Regions from separate parts of the Paenarthrobacter sp. TAF1 genome, predicted to be linked through region 1. Evidence: riboswitches for the same ligand, from Rfam matches in the RefSeq annotation. Region 1 holds a riboswitch; each other region holds the start of a gene.
The links. A riboswitch is a leader RNA that binds a small molecule or an ion and turns the genes downstream of it on or off. The one in region 1 is predicted to bind S-adenosylmethionine.
Positions count from the first base shown of each region.

Region 2: it holds a riboswitch for S-adenosylmethionine, as region 1 does, so the genes downstream of both, metX (homoserine O-acetyltransferase MetX) here and AB4Y81_RS13220 (DUF1737 domain-containing protein) in region 1, are expected to answer to the same signal.
Region 3: it holds a riboswitch for S-adenosylmethionine, as region 1 does, so the genes downstream of both, AB4Y81_RS10555 (hypothetical protein) here and AB4Y81_RS13220 (DUF1737 domain-containing protein) in region 1, are expected to answer to the same signal.

Region 1 covers NZ_JBFRDO010000009.1:32,879-38,610, forward strand. Annotated here, with positions in the region: gene AB4Y81_RS13210 (aromatic amino acid ammonia-lyase) at 1-280, opposite strand, end outside; gene AB4Y81_RS13215 (NtaA/DmoA family FMN-dependent monooxygenase) at 280-1,608, opposite strand; SAM riboswitch class IV at 1,764-1,875, shown strand; gene AB4Y81_RS13220 (DUF1737 domain-containing protein) at 1,889-2,152, shown strand; gene AB4Y81_RS13225 (rhodanese-like domain-containing protein) at 2,149-2,559, shown strand; gene AB4Y81_RS13230 (O-succinylhomoserine sulfhydrylase) at 2,560-3,768, shown strand; gene AB4Y81_RS13235 (hypothetical protein) at 3,779-4,396, shown strand; gene AB4Y81_RS13240 (glutamate--cysteine ligase 2) at 4,393-5,577, opposite strand.
Region 2 covers NZ_JBFRDO010000005.1:54,941-60,672, forward strand. Annotated here, with positions in the region: gene AB4Y81_RS08585 (hypothetical protein) at 1-446, shown strand, start outside; gene metX (homoserine O-acetyltransferase MetX) at 490-1,611, opposite strand; SAM riboswitch class IV at 1,626-1,743, opposite strand; partial or broken gene AB4Y81_RS08595 (bifunctional o-acetylhomoserine/o-acetylserine sulfhydrylase) at 1,928-3,265, opposite strand; gene AB4Y81_RS08600 (VOC family protein) at 3,460-4,098, shown strand; gene AB4Y81_RS08605 (CPBP family intramembrane glutamic endopeptidase) at 4,240-5,010, opposite strand; gene AB4Y81_RS08610 (histidine phosphatase family protein) at 5,097-5,732, shown strand, end outside.
Region 3 covers NZ_JBFRDO010000005.1:512,049-517,780, reverse strand. Annotated here, with positions in the region: gene AB4Y81_RS10575 (peptidase M10) at 1-712, opposite strand, end outside; gene AB4Y81_RS10570 (matrixin family metalloprotease) at 833-1,726, opposite strand; gene AB4Y81_RS10565 (VIT1/CCC1 transporter family protein) at 1,813-2,976, opposite strand; gene AB4Y81_RS10560 (hypothetical protein) at 3,215-3,406, shown strand; gene AB4Y81_RS10555 (hypothetical protein) at 3,403-3,702, opposite strand; SAM riboswitch class IV at 3,719-3,838, opposite strand; gene AB4Y81_RS10550 (sodium:solute symporter) at 3,949-5,484, opposite strand.

The DNA.
Region 1 (5,732 bases):
CCAGATACGGGCCTACGCCGCTGTTGTGATACCTGATGACCTGCACCTGGTAGGCGAGGAGGGACTTCTCCTCCACAGCAGTGTCCCGGCCTGACCCTAGAAGGGTATTCAGGCCGTAGACCCGTTGGCCGGAAGCGGCCGCCTGCTCCACGATCTCCCTTCCCCGTCCGATCAAATTCAACGCATCTTGGTTGAGTTCCACGTGAAACGTCGGATCCGCAGCCGCTTCCGCCACAGCCAATGCGGAAACGGGGCCCGTCCCGATGGTGAAAATGCCCATTAGAAATCCAGCAGGTTTTGGCGGAATCCGCCGTTGCCGTAACTCTTCCTCAACAGGCCGCGGCGGCGGAGTTCCGGGGTCAGCTTGTCCAGCACACCGTGCACGGTCACCGGATCAACAAAGCCGGAGAACAGGAAGCCGTCGCCCCCTACCGCCGCGCCGGTCTCCTCCAGATAATCCGCAATTTCTCCCACCGTGCCGATGATCGAATCCCCCGCACCACCGCTGCGTGCCTGCAGGATTTCGCGCAGCGTGGACCCGGGAGGGGCAGCCTTGGCGAAGTGCTCCAACGTGCCCTGGTTGCTGTTGGTGCTCAACTCCGGAAGCGGGGCATCGAGGTCGAACTTCTTAAAGTCGATCACGGACAGGTAGGAGATGGAGTTGAGCTGGCTGTCGATGTCACGCTGCGTCAATTCCCGGCGCTGCGCCCGTAGCTCCTCGGCCTCGGCTGTGGAACCCACCACGGTGGGCTTCAGCACGAAAAGCACCTTCACGTCGTCGGGATTCCGCCCGGCTTTCGCCGCCTCGGCCCGGATCGAATCCCGGTAGGCCTTCATACCGTCAACGCCGCGGGCGAGCGCAATTGCCACATCCGCGTGACCGCCGGCAAACGCTTTGCCCCGCGGAGAGGCGCCCGCTTGGACAAGCACGGGTTCCTCGGGCAACGGTGCCGTGTTCAGCGGCCCACGGACCTTGAAGAAGTCGCCGTCGTGGTTGATCGGATGCACTTTGGTATGGTCCGCAAACACCCCGGCTGAAACGTCCTCAAGTACAGCGTCGGCCTCCCAGCTACGCCAAAGCCGCCTGACGACGTCGACGAATTCCTCCGCTTTTTCGTACCGGAGGTCGTGTTCGATCTGCTGGTCCAAGCCGTAGTTCTGCGCGGCGAGATCGCTGCCCGAGGTGACCACATTCCATCCGAGCTGCCCCTCGGAGAAGTGCTGCAGGGTAGCGAGGAGCCGGGCCGCGGTGAAGGGCGGGTAGAAGGAAGCGCTGACCGTGGGAACGATCCCCAGGTGCTCCGTGGCGGAAAGCAAGTACGGGACCAACGCCAAGGGATCGTGTTTCGGCGCAAAGGACGCATGGGCCAGCGAAACCTCGGCAGTACCGCCATAGGTGTCCGGGACGGTCAGGGAATCCTCGATGATGAACAGGTCCAGCCCGGACAGCTCGAACGCGCGCACGGCCTCCTGGTACAGGGCGGGCTTCTTCCAGTCGTACCCCAGGCTGTAGCCCGGAGTGCCCCAGCCCTGCACCCCGAAACCGTGCCCCACGAACCAACCAAAATGCAGCATGGGCTTGAGTGTAGAACTGCTCTGTCCGTTCACCGCGACCTGATTTCATACGAAGTTACAGGGGGTCGTACTGCGTCAATTATGCTCCCGGGACGTCTTAATTGGACCCGTACTCCAGTACCGCCCGGTTACGCAACATGACGACGGCCGCCGTGCGGGCCGTCGTCGTGAATGCTACGTTTTTCTTGAGTAATGAGAACCAGCGCAAAGCCCTGACTTGCTGGTCGGCAACCCTCTCTCCGGCGGGGTGCCTCAGGTGACTACTCGGCGTATCGACAACTCGAACTGCAAGCGTGACTGAGGAGCACCAGCAATGCCTGAACCCACTGAAGAAAAACTCTCTTACCGCCTGATAACAGGCCCGGATACCCGCGACTTTTGTGAGCGGATCACCAACGCCCTGGCGGATGGGTACGTACTGCACGGCAGCCCCGCCGCCACGTTCAACGGAACCGACGTGATCGTCGCGCAGGCCGTCGTCCTGCCCGCCGCGATTGCCAGCGCCGATGCCGCAGTCGCCAACGCCGTTGATGAACTGGATACCGACGACGAAGAAGCATTCGAGGGCCACGCATGAGCTACGCAGGTGACCTGACCCCGCAAGACGCGTGGGCCAAGCTTGAACAGGGCGCCATCCTGGTGGACGTCCGCACCGAGGGCGAATGGGCCCACATCGGAATCCCCGACACGAAAGCCACCGAGAACGATCCCCTGTTCATCCAGTGGAACCTCGCCGGCGGCATCCCGAACTCCCGCTTCATCGAGGACCTGCAACAACAGGCACCCGAGGACGACGGCGTGGAGCTCGTCTTCATCTGCCGCTCCGGCCAGCGCTCCATCGCCGCCGCCATCGCCGCCACGCAGGCAGGCTTCACCGCCTACAACGTCCTTGAAGGCTTTGAGGGCGAACCCGACCGTTACGGCGAACGCACCGTCAATGGTTGGAAGAACCGTGGCCTGCCAACGAATCTGGGGACCGAGTAAGTGACTTTCAATCCTGACGCCGCCGGCTGGAGCCCCGACACCCAGGCCGTTCGCGGTGGACTTGACCGTACCAACTTCCAGGAAACGGCTGAACCCGTCTTCCTGAACTCCGGCTTCGTTTACGAATCCGCCGCCGCGGCAGAACGCGCCTTCACCGGCGAGGACGAACGCTTCGTCTACTCCCGCTACGGCAACCCGTCCGTGGCCACCTTCCAGGAGCGGCTGCGCCTCCTCGAAGGTACCGAGGCTTGCTTCGCGACGGCGTCCGGCATGTCCGCCGTGTTCACCGCACTGGGTGCCCTGCTGGCTGCCGGTGACCGCGTGGTTGCTGCCCGTTCCCTCTTCGGCTCCTGCTTCGTGATCCTCAACGAGATCCTTCCGCGCTGGGGCGTGGAGACCGTGTTTGTGGACGGACCGGACCTTGACCAGTGGCGTGAGGCTCTCTCCGAGCCGACCACCGCCGTCTTCTTCGAGTCACCGTCCAACCCGATGCAGGAAATCGTGGACATCCAGGCTGTCAGCGAACTGGCGCATGCCGCTGGGGCGACTGTCGTCGTCGACAACGTCTTTGCCACCCCCCTGCTGCAGCGCTGTGGCGAGCTGGGCGCCGACGTGATTGTGTACTCAGGCACCAAGCACATCGACGGCCAGGGACGCGTCCTCGGTGGCGCGATCCTGGGCACCAAGGAGTTCATCGATGGACCGGTGAAGCAGCTCATGCGCCACACGGGGCCATCGCTTTCGGCTTTCAACGCCTGGGTGTTGACCAAAGGCCTGGAAACCATCGGGCTCCGAGTCAACCACAGCTCGGCATCGGCCCTGAAGATCGCGGAATGGTTGGAGCAGCAACCCGCCATCAGCTGGGTCAAGTACCCCTTGCTGAAGTCGCACCCGCAGTACGAGCTCGCCGCGAAGCAGATGAAAGCCGGAGGCACAGTGCTCACGTTCGAGCTCTCGCCGTCCGCCGGCCGCTCCGCGAAAGAAGCCGCGTTCGCGCTGCTTGATGGATTGCGTGTCATCGACATCTCCAACAACCTTGGTGACTCCAAGTCGCTGATCACCCACCCTGCCACCACCACCCACCGGGCCATGGGTCCGGAGGGCCGGGCGGCGATCGGGCTGTCCGATGGCGTGGTGCGCTTGTCGGTGGGGCTGGAGGACGTGGACGATCTCATCCTGGATCTGGAGAAGGCCCTCAAACAGGTCTAACCTTGCTGGCATGAGGCATCCATACCGCCGGGCGGGGGCTGTCATCGTTGCGGGATCGGTGGTGTGGTTGGCCGGGATTTCACCGGGATCCCGCGTGTACCTCATGCACGACCCCGCAGAGCGCCTGCGTTTGCTGCTTGCCAGCGAGCGCGGATGGGTGATCGGCCACCACGCGGCCGCTGCAGGAACCGTCGCAGTCCCGGTGGGCTTCATGGCGTTCTCGAAAGCACAACCGGCAGGGACCTCCAAAGCGTGGGCGTCCGCGGCAGCAACAGCGCTGCTTGCGGGCGCACCATTCTTCGTCTACAGCTTGTCGCGGCGGGCCTCGGACCTTGAGCGTTTCGCTTATTTTCGGGGATCCAATGCACCGTTCCTCGCCTACTCATGGCTGCATGTGCTGGGCTTGGCTGCCTTGGGCGGCAGCCTGCTGAAGTCCCCCGCCAAACGATGGGCGGGGATGACGGCAGCAGGGATGGCCGTGGTTTCCGGGACCGTCCTGGCGACCACCAAGGACATCCCGCCCCTTGTTTTCTACCTCACCGAAGGAGCCGTCGGAGCGTACCTGATGGCGTGGCCGGAACCCGGGGACATCGGGGATAGCGAGAACATCGGAGACATCGAGGGCTAAGGCCGCCGCACTCTGGTCAGCAGCGGGACCGGGTCCTTGAACGCGCCCGTCGCGGTGCCACGAACAGTCACCTTCGCAGCGTGCGAGACCACGGCGGCAAGGGCTTCGGAGCCGGGCGGGTTCCCGCCGTCGCGATGCCCGGCGCTGTACCGTGCCGCTGCGTCCCGTTGTTCGAGCGCTCCGTTGCCGCGCTCCAGAATTCCGGCAATGCCCGCCTTGACCAGGGCCAATTCACCTTGGTCATCCAGTACCGGGCTGAGATAGTCAACCAACGCCCACACGACATCAGCGGCAGGCTGGGGCCGGAAATCGCCGAAGTCCAGGAGGTCTCCCCGCAAACCGGAATTACTGGCCCGCCAACCCGCCATCCGCAGCAGGGCGGTCGGCACCGGGGTGGGATCAACGCCGTCGAGCATTTCCAAGGAGGCCGTCTCCACCAAAGCCCGCACCAGCACCGCGATCAGCGCCGCGTCCTCCGCGCGGAGGCAGACGTCGGCGACCCGGACCTCCACGGTGGGCTGGTTCCTGGCTATCCGGGCATCGAAGTAGATCATCCCCTCATCCAGGACTACACCGGTATCAAGCAAGCGCTGCACCACGCGTCGATAAGCCGTGAGCGAGCCAAAAAGCGATGACGGCCCGGACGTGGGCCAACGGTTCCATGCCTGCGTGCGGTAGCTGTCGAACCCGGTCGGAAGCCCGCGCCAGTAGGGCGAATTGGCCGAGAGCGCGGTGAGCACCGCGAGTTTGTCCCGGATGTGGTCCAGCACCACCACGCCTTCCTCCGGGGACTCCACTGAAGTGTGCACGTGGAAACCGCACGTCAACTGCTCGGTGGCGATGATGCCGAAGTGGTCCAGCATCGCGGCGTACCGGGGATCCGGGGTGGTGTGCGTGTTCGAGGCCAATGGTGAAGTGGCGATCGCTGCAACCCTTGCGCCGTGCCGCCGGGCAGCTTCATCGGCCATGGCGCGGCCCCGGCGAATCTGCTGCAGGAGTTCGGCATAGCTGTGACACGGCCGCGTTTGGGTTTCGATTTGCTCCAGCTTGAGCTCCTGGCTCAGTCCGGTCTCCGTGGCAGGTTCCTCGTAGCCGGCCAGAAGCGCGTCCGCGAGAGCCAAGGGCATGCCCGTCACCGGATCAACGATGAGCAGTTCTTCCTCGACCCCGAAAGTCCGCATGCTCCATTCTGCGTCACGGGTGGCCTCCAGAACACAGGGTGGGACTGGCAGTTTGGCCTGCCGCAAAGAGATTCTGCTGGATCATCGTCCGTGGAAACGGAGAGGACCCGCGGATTAGCCGGCCAAGCAAGCTGGCCGGGGCCGATGATCCAGCA
Region 2 (5,732 bases), on a different contig from region 1:
ACAATCTGATCTTCTGGATCATCGTCTGCTCGTGGCTGATTCCCATGGGAATCCGCATGTACAACCGGTCCAAGGCCCGCCGCCTGCAGAACGGGAATTTTCGTGGTCAGGATTATCCGCAACAGGGTTTCCCACCACAAAATTACCCGCCGCAGGACTACCCGCAACAGAATTACCCGGGCTACCCGCCAGGGCCGGCAGTCATCCGCCCTGCAGACGAGGCTCCGCAGGTCGCGCCGCCGTCGAACGCCTCCTACCCAAGCGGTTCCTACCCAAGCGATTCCTACCGGGCCGGACAGCCCGCTCCCGCGCCGTTTCCCACTGCCGGTTCCGAGCCCCAGGGCTACCGCGCCCGCAAGCTGGCTGAACTGGATGCGAAGTTCACCAATGGCCAGATCGCCATGGAGGACTACATGAAACAACGCGGGGAGATCATGAACGGCTAGGCACGTCCACAAACAGGCAACTCTACGAACAGGCTCCTCACGGTCAGGCGAAGAACGCCCCGCGAAGCTGCTCCGACAATTGGCCGATTTCCGTGAGGAAGCCATCGTGGCCGATCGGCGCCTGGATGGTGTGGACCGGAACATTCCCCGGCAGTGCTGCCGCCAGTTCCTTGGACTGGGCCGGGAAGTACAGCCTGTCCGTGTCCACAGCAGCAACAAAGAACTCGGCGGTGGCACGCGAAAGTGCTTCCTGCAGTGTGCCCCGTCCCCGCCTGATGTCGTGGGACATCAACGCTTCGGTGATGGCGATATAGCTGTTGGCATCGAACCGCCGCACAAGCTTTGTCCCCTGGTGGTCCAGGTAGCTTTCCACCTGGTAGCGACCACGCTCCCCCAGGACTGCTGCGGAGAGCGGCGTTTCCTGATGTTGGGCTTCCCTGCCGAAGCGGAGATCCAGTTCCAGGGCGGAACGGTACGTGATGTGCGCAATCCGGCGGGCCAGGGCAAGTCCGTGTTCCGGAGCCGGACCGCCGTAGTAGTCCCCATTGTTGAAGTGCGGGTCCTGCCGGATGGCCAGGGTTTGGGCCTGCGCAAAGGCAATCTGCTCGGCGGTGCTGTAGGCTCCCACCGAAATGACGGCGCAGCGGTTGACCCTCTCCGGGAACGTGACAGCCCATTCGAGGGCCCTGGCCCCACCCATCGAGCCGCCCAGGACCGCGTGCCAGGATTCAATCCCCAAGAGGTCCGCCAAACGGGCCTCAGCAACCGTGCTGTCGCGAAGAGTGACCAGGGGGAACCGGGAACCCCACGGCTTGCCGTCCGGCGCATCGGAGGACGGGCCGGTGCTGCCATAGCAGCCGCCCACGATATTGATGGAGACAACGAAGAACCTGTTGGTGTCGATGGTGGCGCCCGGACCCACCAACTGCTCCCACCACCCTTCCTCGTCCGTGGCTCCGCGGGCAACGTGGGTGCTGCCCGTCAGCGCATGCTGGATGAGCACGGCATTGGACGCGTCGGCGTTGAGTCGTCCCCAGGTTTCGTACGCCAACACGACGTTGGGGAGGTGACCGCCGGCTTCGAGCGCCAGCGGCCCTATGCCCGCGTACTTGACGGTTCCGTCTTCTTCTCCGGATTTGGGAAGTGCTGTAGCAGTGATGGTCATTCCTTTGACACCTAACTTCGCGCTTGCCCGTCGCCTTGCGTGCGAACAGGCCAGGTCTTCACCCGGGGCACCCCACCGCGGAAGGAGGGTTGCCGGCCAGCAAGCCGGGGCTATCTGCTGGCACTCATGACCTAATACGTAGAGTCTAGGAAAGACACCACCGTTATGGCGAAGAATGTGACACCAGTGTGACGTTCAAGGGCAGCTTCATTCACGAAAGAGCACTCCGGGGTGCCGTCCGGCGAATAATCGTCGATGTGGACGACACCCCGGGTCCGTCAGCCGGGTGCGTCAGCTGCAGGCGTGGACTGCCCGTTCAGGCGCCCTTGGCCGCGCGGAAGCCGGCTTCGAGGTCGGCAATGATGTCATCGATGTGCTCAATGCCCACGGACAAGCGGACTAGGCCCGGGTTGACGCCGGCGGCTACCTGCTGCTCGACCGTCAGCTGGCTGTGCGTGGTCGACGCCGGGTGGATGACCAGGGAGCGGACGTCACCGATGTTGGCGACGTGGGAGTGCAGCTCCAAACCGTCCACGAAGCGCTTGCCGGCCTCTACGCCACCCTTGATGTTGAAGGCCACGATGGCTCCCGTGCCCTGGGGTCCGTACTTGCGGCCCCGCTCGTACCAGGGGCTGGACGGCAGGCCCGCATAGGCGACCGATTCGACGTCGTCATGCGCTTCCAGCCACTCGGCCACCTTGGTGGCGTTGGCGACGTGGCGCTCCACCCGCAGGCTCAAGGTTTCCAGGCCCTGGGCAATGAGGAACGCGTTGAACGGCGACACGGCCGAGCCGAGGTCGCGAAGGAGCTGGACACGGGCCTTCAGGATGTAGGAAAGGTTGGCTCCGAGCGCTCCGTCCTTGCCCAGGTCGCGGGCGTAAACCAAGCCGTTGTAACTGGGGTCCGGGGTGTTGAAGCCGGGGAACCGCTCCGGGTCCTTGCCGAAGTCGAAGTTGCCCGAGTCCACGATCACGCCTGCGATCGCCGAACCGTGTCCGCCGAGGTACTTGGTTGCGGAGTGGACCACAATGTCCGCGCCCCACTCGATGGGCCGGATGAGGAACGGCGTGGAGAGGGTGTTGTCGACGATGAGAGGCACGCCTGCCTCGTGCGCGACACCGGCGACGCCTTCGATATCCAGCACGTCCTGGCGTGGGTTCGAGACGACTTCACCAAAGAACAGCTTGGTGTTCGACTGGACGGCCGCACGCCACTGCTCGAGGTTGTCCGGGTCCTCGACGAAAGTCACGGAGATGCCGAACTTCTTCAGCGTGTGGGCCAGCAGGTTGTACGTGCCGCCGTAGAGGCTGGGGCTCGCGACGACGTGGTCGCCGGCCTCGGCGATGTTCAGGATGGCAAAGGTCTCGGCTGCCTGGCCCGAACTGAGCAGCAGTGCACCCAGACCGCCTTCGAGGCTCGCGACGCGCTGTTCCACGGCGTCCTGCGTGGGGTTGCCTATCCGGGTGTAGATCGGAGCCAGTTCGGCCAGGGCAAAGCGGTTGGCCGCGCTTTCAGCACTCGGGAAAACGAACGACGTTGTCTGGTAGATCGGCAGGGAACGCGCGCCCGTGGCGGCATCCGGCTCTTGGCCTGCGTGGATCTGGCGGGTTTCGAAAGACCATCCTTGGGACATGGAATTCTCCTGTTCGTGGCGCGTGTGGTCGGCGGAATAGCTGCGGGAAGGAAGCTGCGGCCAGTCTAGGAAGTGTCCGGGTCCTTGGACAGCTTTGTGACGCCAGCAGAATATATGGGCTCTTTTGCGACCTTCCATGACGCCCGTCGCGAGATCCCACCTTAGTTAGGGTTGGCTTAGCTGAGACACCGATCACAAAGTGCCAAGATGAAGCCATGCGCATGGATCACGTCTCTTACGCCTGTGAACGAGATGGCCTCTTGGCCACTACCGAACGAATTTCCGCGGCTCTGGGAGTGGACGCAGTCCGGGGCGGAGTGCACCCGCGCTTCGGCACCCGGAACATGATCATTCCCCTTGCGGATAACAAGTACCTGGAAGTCGTGGAGGTCCTGGACCACCCTGCTTCCGACAAAGCACCCTTCGGCCAAGCTGTCCGTGCACGCTCAGCCGCCGGCGGCGGTTGGATGGGCTGGTGCGTGGCAGTTGACGACCTCGCCCCGTTTGAGGAACGCCTCGGTCGCGCAGCAGTCCCGGGCAACCGCAAGTTCCCTGACGGCCGCGAACTGGTGTGGCAGCAGATCGGCATCCTCGGCTTGATCGCCGATCCCCAGGTGCCGTACCTGCTCAAGTGGGAGGGCGACCCCTCACTTCACCCGTCCAAGGTGTACGAGAGCGATGTGAAGATGTCCAGCCTCACGATCGCGGGCTCCGCCGAACGCGTGACCGAATGGCTGGGCGAGCCAGTGGAGAAGCCTCTCGAGGACGTCGCGGTCCAGTGGATAGCACCACGCGGCACGCCGGGCATCATGGCCGTCACTTTCGAAACCGCCTCCGGAGCCGTCACCATCTGACCGTTCCCCTGATCCGGGCTGGTCCCGGCCCTGGACACCGCTGTCCAAACAATGCTTCGGCCGCCATCAGCGGGTGCCAATGACGTCACCCACCGATGGCGGCCGGATACATTTAACGGCTGCAACGGCTTTCACGGCTGCTCAGCCCAGGCCCACCGCTTTGCCGAACAGGCTGAATCCAACGAATGCCACAATGTCCAGCAGGGCATGGGCAATCACCAAGGGCATCACCCTCTTGGTCTTGGTGTAGATCCACCCAAAGACCAGGCCCATCACCACATTGCCGATGAACGGGCCAAAGCCCTGGTAGAGGTGGTAACTCCCGCGAAGGAGGGCGCTGACGACGATGCCCGCCGGAACGCTCCAGCCGAACTTGCCGAAGCGGTCCAGGAGATACCCCACCACAATCACTTCTTCCACAATGGCGTGTCGCACGGCGGAGAGAATCAGCACGGGAACCGTCCACCAGTAGGCATCCAGGCCGCTGGGCACAATGGCAGTGGTGATTCCCAGCGCCCGGCCGGCCGCGTAGAGGCCAAGGGACGGTATGCCGATAAGCGCCGCGAGGCCCAGGCCCTGAAGCAGATCCTTGCCGGGGCGGACCAAGTTGAAGCCGAGCCGGGCGAACGCCGAACCTTCACCGTCCCTGGTGGCCTGGACGTGCGTGGACAGGAAGTAGAACACCAGCGCCACGGGCACCAGGGCGAACAGGATATCCAGAAGCTGGTACGTGAGATCGAAATATTCGCGGGTGCTCTGGGACCTGTTCAGCGTGGACGTTGCATCAGCCAGCGGCGCCCGCGTCATCTTGTCGAGCAGTTGCACCACGGAGTAGACAGCCGACTGGCCCAGGGAAAGGCCCAGGACAATGAGCACTTCGGCGCGCAGCCGGCGACGGGAAGCAAGGAACATGTACCTATCTTGCCCGCAGTTCCTGCCTCTTTGCCGGGAACCGCCGCCCTATGCTTGGTGGGATGGGTGCCCCAGAGAGAATATTCATGATCCGGCACGGACAATCCGCCGCGAACGCCGACACGTCCATCTACAACCGCGTGCCGGATTATCGGATTCCGCTGACGGACCAGGGCGTCGAGGAGGCGCGGTTGGCCGGCGAGGACCTGCGGCGCAAACTCGACGGGCAGCAGGTCTGCGTCTATGTTTCCCCCTATTTGCGCGCCTACCAGACGCTGGAAGCCCTCAACTTGGGGTCCCTGATTGAGCGTGTCATCGAGGAGCCGCGGCTCCGTGAGCAGGACTGGGCCAATTTCCAGATCGCCGGGGACATTGAGGACCAGAAGGAACTCAGGAACCTCTACGGCCACTTCTTCTACCGCTTCCGCGAAGGCGAATCAGGCTCGGACGTCTACGACCGGGTGTCGTCCTTCATGGAGACGCTTTACCGGCACTGGCAGAAGCCCACGTACGCACCGAACACCCTGTTGGTGACGCACGGGCTGACGATGCGGCTGTTCTGCATGCGCTGGTTCCACTGGACGGTGGAGTACTTTGAGTCGCTCAACAATCCGGGCAACGCTGAGCTGCGCACGCTGCTCAAGAACGACGACGACCAATACAGCCTGGATCTGCCGTTCAGCCAGTGGGTGCCCAGGGAAGTGGACGATTCGGTGCTCCAC
Region 3 (5,732 bases), on a different contig from region 1:
GTGAGACTGTCCCGGTCACGTATGCCTTGTAGCCGTTGCTCAGGCCAATGGAGGAGCTTCCGCCCAGACCCACCGTCTGCCCGGTCAGTCGCGGTACCTGCTCCGGGGTGCTCCAGGCGATCAACACCGGCGCCCAACGGTCCCCGTATCTGGCCGGCTGGTACCCGGAACGGTTGGGGGAGGGAACCTCGGAACTCGGCCCGTCGTAAATGAATCTCAACCCCGTAGCTCTCCCGGTTTCATGGACGGCCTTCTCCACAAGAACCTGCCAGGAAGCCGGTGCGAGGTCCGAATTCACCACGTAGTGGATGGGCCTGCAGGGCGAGTACGCCAAGGGCGTGCCGTCTTCTTTGACTGCCAGGAACTTGTACGAGCTGCTGGCTTGGACCAGCGGGGGCGGCGTGCCGAGGGGCGCGTCGGCTTCTTCACGTCCGGGCAGGGGATCGTCCCGTTGTCCGAAGGGTGCCAGCCCGGGACGTGGCGGCTGGCTCTGGCTTTCCGATGATCCGTAGAGGAATTGCTGCAGCTCTCCGCCGAAATAGGCTCCGGCGCACACGAGCCCCAGGATGCCCAGCAGGAACAGGATGGCGGCGACGCTGCTGTGCTTGATCGGCGGGCGGGGCTCAGGCGGCTCGTGCGGACCCGAAGGCGGAAGGTAATGGGGCCGGGGAGGATCCGGGTCCGGCCACTTGGACGACCCATAAGGTTCCATGGAACCCCCTGACGTGGAGGCCGCGGACGGGCGGTGGGGCGCCGCCGTCGGCCGTATTCGCCAGCATAGGTCCAGTGTCCCCGTGAGTCCATGGCCTTTGTACCCAACGCCTGAACGCTGCTAGATGTCCTTGCGGCAGGGGGCTGATGCCAGGAGATGGAGGCCGTTCAGGTCACCGGCGGCCAGACCGTCCGGTGCCCCGATTTCCGGGTACATGAGCTGGATCGGATCGTCCACATGGTCCAGTCCCATCACGTGTCCCAGCTCGTGCTGCATGACGGCAAGGACGTAGTCCGCACCGCCGGGATCGGCCAGAAGTTCCGCGATCTGGGGTGTGTCCAGCTCCAGGCTTCCGGTGATGTAGCTTTTGGGGCCCTTGTCCAGCGAATACATGGTGCTGCCGCCTGTGCCGATGACCTTCCCTTCAAGGGCCGGCGCCACTTCTGGTGTGGTCCACGAGATCAGCAGGGGAGCCCACCGGTCGCCGTAGCGGTTGGGTTGGTAGGGCTCTCGCCGGTCCGCGGGTTGTTCGTCGGTTGTTCCGTCGTTGACGAACTGGATGCCCGAGGCTGCAGAGATATTGGCAATGGCCGTCGCCAGGAGGGGGTCGGTTCCTTCGGGAGCGGAGGCGTTGTTCACCACGTAGTGCAGCGGCCGGCAAGGGGAATAGCCCACCGGGGTGCCGTCGTCGTTCATGGCCAGGAACTTGTACGAATCATTGGTGGTGCCCGGTGCCGTCGGCGAGGCCAGCGGGGCGTCAGCTTCCTCAAGTCCCGGCGGTGGTGCGTCCGGAATGCGGGCCGAGGTGGGCTGTATCTTCCCGGTTTGCGGGCCGCCCGGGACGCTGACGCCCGGGAACAGTGCCGTGATGCGGGGGTCGCCGTTCAGGAACCAGGACACCAGCAAAGCGACCGTTGCCGCAATGAATGCCATCAGCAGGCCGAGCAGAACGCGCTGGGTTGTTCCCGATCGCCGGTGCTTCGGCACGTGCGTAGCTTCCCGCTCCCAGTCCACGGTTCTCCATTCCTCAGGCCCTTGGTCACGCGGGGCAGCGCGGAGGACGAACCAACATTACGGTCTGCCGGGGGAGCAGTCCAAACTCAGACGATCGCCGCGCCGAACAGCAAACCGAGACCGTAGGTGGCAGCAGCTGCTCCCAGCCCGATGGCCAGCTGCCGCAGGCCGCGGCTGAGCGGCGACGTACCGGACAGCAAACCCACGACGGCGCCTGTCGCCAGCAGCGCGATGCCCACCAGGACTCCGGCCACCAGGAGCGCGGCCATACCCGTCATCCCGAAAAGGAAGGGCAGGATCGGAACGATGGCTCCCGAGGCGAAGAAGCAGAAACTGGACAGCGCCGCGCCCCACGCCGAACCCACCGATTCATGCTCATCGGCCACCGGTTTCTCGGGCTGCAGGGAGAGGCTGGGATCGCAGTCGCAGCTGAACAATCCCATGCGCTCGGCTGCCCGGTGCTCGGCGGCTTCGCGGGTCATGCCGCGTGCCAGGTAAACCAGGACCAGCTCGTTGTGGTCGATGTCCAGCGACGGGGCTGCGGTGAGGGTGGCCTGGGTGGGGAGGGTGGCGTTGAGCAGTTCGCGTTGCGAGCGGACGGAGACGTATTCGCCGGCACCCATGGACAGTGCGCCGGCCAGGAGCCCTGCAACGCCGCTCATGAGGACCACGGAACTCGGTACACCCGTCGCGGCCATGCCCATGACCAGCGACAGGTTGCTCACCAAACCGTCGTTGGCGCCGAAAACTGCTGCGCGGAAGGTACCCGAGAGCCGGTTGCGTCCACGGGTCGCCAGGCCCCGGACTACTTCCTCGTGGATTTGTTCATCGGCCACCATCGCGGGGGTGGCGGCCGGCTCGGTTCCGTAGGGGGAGCGGCCCTCTGCACGTTGCGCCAGGGCCAGGACGAAGACCGAACCGAAGTTGCGGGCCAGGAACCCCAGGAACTGGCTGCGGGCGGAAGCTGCCTTGGGCATGCCTGCGTGCTCACCCAGGAGTTTGAGCCAGTGCGCTTCATGCCGCCCTTCGGCTTCGGCCAGAGCCAGCAGGATCTGCCGTTCCTCGCCGTCGCGGCGCTGGGCGAGTTCGCGGTAGACCGCAGCCTCGGCGCGTTCATCGGCAAGGTACTGCCGCCAACGCCTGATGTCCGACGCAGTGGGTGCTGCCGGGTCTGCGGTGTGGTGGAGGGCTGTGGGTTCGATGGCGGGGTCCGGAGCGGGGCTCGACGAACTGTGGGATTCCTGGTGCATCTGCACTTTATCTCCTGTGCTGGGTGGGGTAGTTGCGGCCCCATTGCACGCCCCACACTACCGCTTATTTGCAGGGTTTTTTGGCTGGTATTCCTTAGCTGGAATGTTCGGTGTACCGTAATTTCCGGCTCTGCTTGACCCTCGCTTTGGCCGGTGCTCAGATGGAAGGACAGGGGCGGGGAGCCTCCCCGCACTCGGTTAGCGGGCTCTTACAGGCCCACGGGACGGAGGTTGCACCATGGACACCACCGAATCACACGCCAAGTACCCGGAACGCACCACCATCGAGTCGGACCCGGCCTACGACTACGCCGAAGACCAGGAAGTGGACGAGCCCTGGGTTGAGGAAGTGGACGCCCCCGAGGACGATGAACGGGTGGTGCCGATCGATGAGACCGAGGAATTCCGTGGGGAGGAAGAGGAAATCTAGTCCTCGTCCCGGCTGCCGAGGGCGAACAGGCGCGGCTGGCCATCCCGTTTTCCTGTCGCGGCCACAGTAACCGTCAGGGTCCGGGACGCCTCGCACCACGTTGAGGGCCGGACGGCCTGGGCCAGCGCTTTGGCGATCTGCTGCGGATGGGGATGCCGGAAGAACAGGGTTTCGTTCCTGGCCACTATGGTGACCGTGCCCAGGTAAAGGTCGACGGCGGGGATCACCGTGACGGTCCGGGCTTCGGTTTGGCCGGTGGTGCTGTGGGCGTGGCTGGTATCGCTCTGATACGGCAAGGTGCTGCTCCTGTGGAGAGTGCTCTTGCCCGCTCGGTTGTCTCAGGTCCGGGACGGGCCGCTTCCTCATCCGAACCACCCGTGAACATGGGGTTGGTGCATGGCCAGTCGGAGCTTGGCGCCACATCTCTTGAAGCTGGGACAACAGTACCGCACCTGCGGTTATGAAGGCCCTTTTGCCGGGAACAAAACGACGGCGGTGCTGCCCCCGTGAAGGGGGCGGCACCGCCGTCGGGTATTGCCTGGTTACTTGCTGCTGCCCACCGGGTGGACTTCCGGCGGCAGTTCCTCGGAGATGGCGCCGGCTACGCGCTTGTCCCAGGCCTCGCGGACGGCTGCGTCCGTGGGCGGAGTCAGCAGGGAGACCACGACGTAAACCACCAGAGAAGCACCGAGGCCCCAGTAGATGGGCTCGTTGGCGTAGACGCCGTCTTCGCTCGGGATGACACCAACCGCGTACATGATGAGCAGGGCCAGTGTCAGAACTGAGCCGACTGCCATGGACCATGCAGCCGCGATGCCCGTTCCGCGCTTCCAGACCAGGCCGCCGAGAATGGCGACCAGGAGTCCGCCTACCAGGATGTCGTAGGCGATGGTCAGGGCAACAACGACGTCCTGCGCTGCCATGGAAATCAGGACTGCAACGATGCCCAGGCCCAGGACCCAGTAGCGGTTTGCCTTGACGTCGTGCTCGGGGTTTTCCGTGTCGTCTGTGTTGATCGTCTTGCCGAACCAGCTGGCCACGAACGGGACAACGTCTGCGCGGGCCACCGTAGCGGCGGCGATCAGGGCGCCCGAAGCGGTGGACATCATCGCAGCCACAGCCGCGGCCATCACCAGTCCGCCGATGCCGACGGGCAGGATGTGGGTTGCCACCTCTGCGTAGACAACGTCCTTGCCGAGGTTGGCGACATCGATGTCCGGGAGGGCGACGCGGGCAGCCAGGCCGATCAGTGCGCCGGCGATGCCGTAGAGGATGCAGTAAACACCGGCGGTAGCTCCGCCCCAGCGTGCAACGGTGGCGGTCTTGGCGGTGAAGACGCGCTGCCAGATGTCCTGGCCGATCAGGAGGCCGAGGGTGTAGACCACGAAGTAAGTGATGATTGTCTGGACGCCGATGCCGTCGATCTGGAAGAAGCTGGCGTCAAGMCGCTCACGGATGCCGTCCATTCCGCCGGCTGCGTTCAGGACGAACGGCAGCATCAGGAAGAAAATGCCTACGGTCTTGATGAGGAACTGCACCTGGTCTGCCAGGGTGATGGACCACATGCCGCCGATGGTGGAGTAGACCAGCACGATGGCGCCGCCGACTGCGATTGCCAACCAGCGTTCCCAGTCGAAGAGCACCACGAAGATGGTGGCGTAGGCGCCGGTGGACGTGGCGCAGAGCATGAGGGTGTAGGCCAACATCACGATTCCGGATGTCTGGGTGGCTTTGCTGCCGTATCGCAGGCTCAGCATTTGGGAGACCGTGTAGATCTTCAACCGCTGGATGGTGCCGGCGAACAGGAGGCTAAGGAGCAGCACGCCGGAGCCGATGGCCACCACGAGCCACATGCCGGAGATGCCGAACTTGTAACCGAGGCCCACGCCGCCCACGGTGGATGCGCCACCGAGGACCACGGCGGCCATGGTGCCTGTGTAGAGGAAGGGTCCCAGGCGGCGGCCGGCCACCAGGAAGTCGCTGTTGTTCTTTGTGCGGGACTTGCCCCACCAGCCGAAGGCCAGCATGGCGAGCAGGTACACCACCACGATTGCGATATTAATAGCCGAAGATTCCATGAACGGTCCTTGGAGCTGATGCACGGAGGTTGGGGTTTTCGACGATACCCCTGCGATGCGTCGAAGTCTCTGTGCGGATGATTGGAGATTTGGGTTTGGAGCTTGGGGATGTGTTGTGTGCCTCACAGACAACACTTGTTGCCTATGAGGATATGTTGTGATCGGAGTAACAGTCAAGATCCTTTGGACTTGGTTACGCCCGCAGTGGCCCTGTTGGCGTGCCTCCCGGCTACTATTGCTCCAATGAC